2 regions of the Brevibacillus sp. NRRL NRS-603 genome follow, and region 1 is predicted to be linked to the other one. Evidence: riboswitches for the same ligand, from Rfam matches in the RefSeq annotation. Region 1 holds a riboswitch; the other holds the start of a gene.
The links. Region 1 has a riboswitch for cobalamin ahead of metE (5-methyltetrahydropteroyltriglutamate--homocysteine S-methyltransferase). Riboswitches for the same ligand answer to the same signal wherever they lie in the genome.
Positions count from the first base shown of each region.

Region 2: another riboswitch for cobalamin. It lies ahead of C7R94_RS27205 (energy-coupling factor ABC transporter permease); the one in region 1 lies ahead of metE (5-methyltetrahydropteroyltriglutamate--homocysteine S-methyltransferase).

Region 1 is NZ_PXZN01000012.1:534,169-537,729, reverse strand. Features, by position in the region: gene nrdE (class 1b ribonucleoside-diphosphate reductase subunit alpha) at 1-886, shown strand, start outside; gene nrdF (class 1b ribonucleoside-diphosphate reductase subunit beta) at 942-1,892, shown strand; cobalamin riboswitch at 1,979-2,177, shown strand; gene metE (5-methyltetrahydropteroyltriglutamate--homocysteine S-methyltransferase) at 2,324-3,561, shown strand, end outside.
Region 2 is NZ_PXZN01000062.1:1,876-5,436, reverse strand. Features, by position in the region: gene C7R94_RS27210 (energy-coupling factor ABC transporter substrate-binding protein) at 1-207, opposite strand, end outside; gene C7R94_RS27205 (energy-coupling factor ABC transporter permease) at 204-968, opposite strand; cobalamin riboswitch at 1,112-1,305, opposite strand; gene C7R94_RS27200 (quinone-dependent dihydroorotate dehydrogenase) at 1,440-2,531, opposite strand; gene ald (alanine dehydrogenase) at 2,918-3,561, opposite strand, start outside.

The DNA of each region.
Region 1 (3,561 bases):
TATTAGCTGCAATTTGGCATCACTCAATATTGTCAACGTGATGGAACGCAAAATGATCCGTGAATCCGTCCACGAAGGAATCGAAGCCATTACAGCCGTGAGTTATATGACGCGTGTAGAAAACGCTCCAGGCGTTCAAAAGGCAAATCGCGAGCTGCACTCAGTAGGTCTCGGTGCGATGAACCTTAACGGTTATCTGGCAAAGAACAAAATCGCTTATGAGAGTGAAGAGGCGAAGGATTTCGCTCGTACGTTTTTCATGATGATGAACTTCTACTCCTTGGAAAAAAGCATGGAAATTGCCAAGGAAACAGGCAAGACCTTCTTGGGCTTTGAACAATCGGAATATGCAAAAGGCACTTATTTTAACAAGTACGTGACGAACGATTATAGCCCGCGAACGGAAAAAGCAAAGCTTCTCTTCGAAGGAATGCACATTCCGACGCCAGAGGATTGGGCGCAACTAAAGCAAAAGGTGCAAAAGCATGGCGTTTACCATGCGTACCGTTTGGCAATTGCACCGACACAGAGCATTTCCTATATTCAGAATGCGACTTCTAGCGTGATGCCAATCGTTGAGCATATCGAAACGAGAACGTATGCCAACTCTACGACGTATTACCCGATGCCATACTTGTCGCAGGAAAACTATTTTTACTACAAATCGGCGTATGTAATCGATCAATTCAAAGTGATTGATCTGATTGCCGAAATTCAAGAGCACATTGACCAAGGAATTTCGACCGTGCTGCACGTGAACAGCAATATTTCAACCAGAGAACTGGCTCGCTATTACATTTACGCAGCGAAAAAAGGTCTGAAGTCACTCTACTATACGCGTACGAAGCATTTAACTGTAGAAGAGTGCATTAGCTGCGCAGTTTAGTGAACTCGATTCATATAAGGAAAAGCATCAAGCAAAAAGAGAAGAGGAACGCCATATGAAAGCAGTCAATTGGAACAGGCCGGACGACGATTTTACGATGACGTTTTGGAATCAAAACATCATGCAGTTCTGGACGGATGATGAGATTCCGCTGTCAGATGACAAGATGGCCTGGATGGAGCTTAGTGAGACTGAACGGGACACGTATAAAAAAGTATTAGGCGGTCTTACCTTGCTGGATACGGTTCAGGGTGGAGTAGGGATGCCGAAGATCATGGAGCATGTCGATGGATTGCAAAGAAAAGCAGTTCTCGCCTTCATGGGTATGATGGAGCAAATCCATGCCAAATCGTACAGCAGTATTTTTACAACGCTGGCATCGACAGAAGAGATTGACGGTATTTTTTCGTGGGTAGAAAACAATCCACATCTGCAAAAGAAAGCGGCCCTCATCTCGAAGCGCTATCAAGAAATTGAGAAACCGAAAGACTTGTACATGGCGATGGTAGCGTCCGTCTTCCTGGAAAGCTATCTGTTTTACAGCGGCTTCTTTTATCCGCTCTATTTGGCGGGTCAAGGAAAGATGACAAGCAGCGGGGAAATTATCGACCTGATTGTTCGCGATGAGAGTATCCATGGACTCTATGTCGGCGTTCTCGCACAAGAAGTCTATCAGGGTCTAAGTGTGGTCGAGCAGACCGCAGCAAAAGAGGAGCTGTATGCTCTTTTGCATGAGCTGCAAGAAAATGAAGAGGCCTATACGACTTCGTTGTATACGGAAATCGGATTGGCTGACGAGGTTCATGCGTACGTGCGCTACAACGCGAACAAGGCATTGATGAATCTGGGGCTGGATCCGCTATTCCCAGAGGAAGAAGTGAACCCGATCGTACTGAACGGTATTCGTACGCAGACGAAGCAGCATGACTTCTTCTCGAAAAAAGGAAATGGCTATGTCCGCACCCTGAACGTAGAACCGTTGACCGACGATGATTTTAGATTTTAATATGACATAAAATGGATTTTGTGTTACTGTATGAACAGTATGCTGCCCTGCTCGTTTATTGGGGCACTTCACAGAACCATGACAATTTCATAGGAGTGGGAACAGGTTCTTTGGTCATCAAGATCGACCAAGGATGAAAAGGGAAGTCGGTGAGAATCCGACACGGTCCCGCCACTGTATGAGGGGAGTCGGTACATTTATTAGCCACTGATCCAAACGGATTGGGAAGGCATGTGCAGATGATGATCCCAAAGTCAGGAGACCTGCCTGTTTCGACGACACTGCTTAACCTACGGGAGATAGGGAGGTGTTAGGATGCTGTGATCTCAGTGCTTATTTGGCATTTCTAACGTTCTTTTTGATCGTTGGAGATGCCTTTTTTTATTGGGCGGATTCAAGTCAAGATCGGATGAAGAATGGAGAGGAAGCTCATGAAAAGCAGCAATTTGGGATATCCACGGATCGGGAAGAACCGCGAGTGGAAAAAGGCATTGGAAGCATTTTGGGCTGGCACCATCGATGAGGCAAGCCTGGTCCAGCAAATGGAGCAAATCCGTCACCAAAACCTGTTGCGTCAGCAGGAAAAAGGGGTCGAGCTGATCCCTGTGGGTGACTTTACGTACTATGATCACATGCTGGATATGGCTGTGATGTTTGGAATGGTCCCCAAGCGTTATGAGTACGAGGGAGGCCCGGTATCATTAGCCACATACTTCGCCATGGCTCGGGGTTCGAAGGAAGCTGTCGCCAGCGAAATGACGAAATGGTTTAACACGAACTACCATTATATCGTCCCGGAATTCGGTGAACGACAACCAGCCATAACCGAGAACAAGCCTCTCCAGGCATACTTGGAGGCCAAAGAAAAGTTCGGCATCATCGGAAAGCCTGTTATTGTAGGCCCATATACGTTTGTCAAATTGTCCAAAGGATATGAGAAAAACGAATTTGAGATCGTCGTGGATCAACTCGTTCCGCTCTACATAGACGTTCTCCGGGAGTTGGAGCTGCACGGCGTGGAATGGGTGCAAATCGATGAGCCTGCATTTGTACTGGATGTCTCGGAGCATGATCGCGCCATCATCAAACGTATCTATGCGCAAATCGGTCAAGCGCTACCGCATCTACAGTGCATGCTGCAAACCTATTTTGAAGCGGTGGATTGGTACGAGGAGCTGGTTTCCTTACCGGTAAAGGGAATCGGTCTTGATTTTGTACACGGAGAGAAGCGCAATCTGGCCAATCTGAAAAGACACGGGTTTTCAGCAGATAAGATTCTCGCAGCGGGAATCATCGACGGTCGAAACATATGGCGTGCGTCCATTGAGGAGAAATGGGAGCTGGTCAAAGAAATTTCCGAGATCGTTCCACTCGAAAAGCTGTGGCTGCAGCCGTCCAGCAGTTTGTTGCACGTACCTGTAACGGTTGAAGCAGAGATCGACTTGCCAGAGGAAGTCATTCCTGTATTGGCGTTTTCCGACGAAAAGTTGGAGGAAGTACAGCTCTTAGTTAAAGGATTCCGATATGGTAAGTATGTCATTTCGAAAGAGATCGCCCAAAATGAAGCGGATTTACTCAAGCTGGCACTATCTCCAGCGAGGAATCGTCAAGAAGTGAAGAATGCTTTACGTCAAATCGCTGCTGCAAAATCTGAAAGAAGTGTTCCTTA
Region 2 (3,561 bases), on a different contig from region 1:
CACCGCAAACAATAGACTTTCCGTTTCTCCCCCTGGCGGTTCTATCAGCGGTTGAAACCACGGTTCATAGTTCGGAGCGATTTCCTTGATCGCTTCCTCCGCCACGCCGTCTGCGCCGCCAAATTCCGAATCCTGTACCAGCAGCAGCGGGACAATAGCCAGCACGATTACCCCCAAGAGTAAAAGCCAGTTCCATCCTTTTTTCACAGCGATTCCTCCCGTTTTAGCAAACGAAGCTGTGTAAGCTCTTTTGCGTTGTAAGATAACAACCAGTTCCAAACAAGAACGGTCAACAGACCTTCACTAATGGCGAGCGGTACTTGCGTGAAGGCAAAAATTCCTGCAAATTTGGCAAACGAGGCCAACACTCCGCCAGATTCAGCTGGAAATGCGAGTGCCAGTTGAATCGAAGTCACCACATAAGTAGCAAGATCAGCCAAAGCAGCAGCCGCAAAAACCGCCAGACGTTGACTTCCGCCCACTTTCATGATCATCTGATAGATTCCATATGCCACCAGTGGTCCTACTACTGCCATGGATACAGCATTTGCCCCTAACGTAGTCAAACCTCCATGTGCTAAAAGCAAGGCTTGAAACAAGAGCACCATGCTCCCTAACACAGACATCGCAAAAGGCCCAAACATAATGGCGCCAAGGCCCGTTCCAGTCGGGTGAGAGCTGCTGCCTGTAACCGAAGGGATTTTCAGCGCAGATAAAACAAATGCAAATGCTCCTGCAACGCCAATAAGGAGCTTCATTTCAGGATGTTCTTTTACAATTTTGTTAATCGAACGAATCCCAAGAATAAAAAATGGCAAGAAGACAGCCCACCAAAATAAGGCCCAGGATAATGGCAAATACCCTTCCATGATGTGCATCGCGTGTCCTGTCTCTGGTTCATTGAGCAGGAAATAAAGGACAAAGCCCGCGATCATCAAACAAGTAGATGCGAGACGAGATCGATTCATGTTTATTCCTCCTTCACTGACTTTCGTTCTATTCTCCAAACAAAAAAATCCCATCCATCAGTGGACGAGATGTGCACACAAAACAACAGACTGACTAGACAGCCTCATTGCCTCGTATTCACCGCTCCTTTCCGCGAAGGTTCTGTGGGTGTGGCTACTAGGTAGGTCTCCTGGCTTCCAGATCCATGCGCTCCTTGTCCTTCCCCATACGAAAATGAGTGGTTTCCTTCTCAAAGAGAGCTCCCTGGTTACAGTGGCGGGACCGCTCGGGACTTTCACCCGATTCCCTGTTACCCTTTATGCGTCACATAAAGGCACCTAACGCCGACAATATACAATTGACAGACAATTCATGTTTGTTCCACATCATTATACCGGATCACCACATAAATCGAAAGGATATAAGCGAAAACGCATAAGCCAATGACCCTCTACAAACGGCGTCATCGACCTATGCGTTACTTGTCCTATCTATTCTTTTGCGTCTACGCCAATTACTTCACTAATATGTTTAAAACCATCGCGTTGCATGAGCTTGAGCAGCTTTTTGTTGATTTGCTTGGCGATACCTGGGCCCTGATAAATCATCCCCGTATACACCTGAACGAGACTGGCTCCTGCTCGGATTTTCGCGTAGGCGTCTTCCCCGTTATAAATACCGCCGACACCAATGATCGGTACCTTGTCTCCTACTTCCTGATAAATCTCCTTCACCCAAGCGGTGGAACGCTCCGTAAGAGGTCTTCCGCTCAAGCCGCCCGCTTCCTCGGCAAATCGATGACCGGAGACGGCCTCGCGTGACAGTGTCGTATTGGTAGCAATAATTCCGGAAATGCCTTCTTCTACAGCAGCGTGAACAACATCGCGCATGTGCTCATCTGACATGTCTGGCGCTACTTTCAGCAAAATCGGCTTTTTCTTGATGGAACGCGCTTCCATTTCCGTTGCCTTTTCTCTTACTGCACGCACCAAATGACGCAAGCTCTCTGTTTCCTGCAAGTCACGCAGATTCGGGGTATTCGGAGAGCTGATGTTAATGACAAAATAGTGACCGTATGCATAGAGCATGTCCATACATTTGCTATAGTCGATGGCCGCCTCTTCATTCGGCGTTACTTTGTTTTTCCCAATGTTAATCCCAATCGGAACATCTGAGTATGCGTAATCGACCAAATGCTGGGAAGCCAAATACGCACCGTGATTGTTAAAGCCCATCCGGTTAATGACAGCTTGATGTTCCGGCAATCGGAACAAACGCGGCTTCGGATTGCCTGGCTGCCCCTGCGGCGTCAACGTCCCTATTTCCACAAACCCAAAGCCAAGAGCACCCAACGCATGATAGACTTCTGCATTTTTATCAAAACCGGCTGCAAGTCCGACTGGATTCGGAAACGTTATTCCCCACAGCTTATTCTCCAACCGCTGGTCTTTTACCTGATAGATCATCTTCAGGATGCTTTTGCCTGGAGCAGAATCCTCCACCAGCCTTAAGGCACCAATTGTCTTTTCATGAATCTCTTCCGCATCCTGCTGGAACAGATATTTTCTTATGAGCTGATACATCGGCTGCACTCCTTACTCCGTTTCTACCTTTTTACCTCATAGTAGAATACCATACTTTTTCGAGAGGGTGTAACCTTTATACGTGATACATATTTCCAACCAAGCACGCAAATCCTAACAGCACCACCTTCCGCTTACCACCGAGGACCTCGTTATCAGGTCAATGTTCGACTAAAGAGGTTCGTTCGTGAAATGGTGAGTACGGTTACGCCAGCTTTCGTACAAAAAAGCTCCGAAGAACAGGTAGCCCGGCGAAATTACGAAATACGCAAGCACAGTAAGCTTACACCTAATACCCTGACCCGCTTCAGCCGAATGAATCAATAAAAAAACTGCTTGCCGTAAGCTCGGACAAGCAGTTTCTTCTTTTCTATTCACCGTTGAAGCTAGTTTTTCACCAGCAAAACTTCTTCAATAGAAGCATAAGGCAGGTTATGCGCATCTGCAACAGCTTTGTAAGCTACTTTTCCGTCGATGACGTTTACGCCTTTTGCCAATGCTTTGTTATCTCGAATCGCTTGTGCGTAGCCTTTGTTCGCCAATTGTACCGCGTAAGGAACAGTTACGTTGGTCAGGGCCAATGTAGATGTACGAGCGACTGCACCAGGCATATTGGCTACCGCGTAGTGAATCACACCGTGCTTCTCATAGGTTGGCTTGTCATGAGTAGTGATGCGGTCAACCGTTTCAATCGATCCACCTTGGTCAATCGCAACGTCTACGATCACAGAACCAGGTGACATCTCTTTAACCATGTCTTCTGTTACCAGACGCGGAGCACGAGCACCTGGAATGAGTACAGCGCCAACCAGCAAATCTGCTTTTTTCACAGCGTTTGCGATGTTGAAGGAATTGGACATCAGCGTCTGAACGCGGCCTTGGAACAGGTCATCCAACTGGCGCAGACGGTCTGCGTTTACATCGATGATCGTCACGTTTGCACCCAGTCCAAGCGCCATTTTCGCTGCGTTTGTTCCTACGATTCCACCGCCGATTACGACTACCTCGCCTTTTGGCACGCCTGGTACGC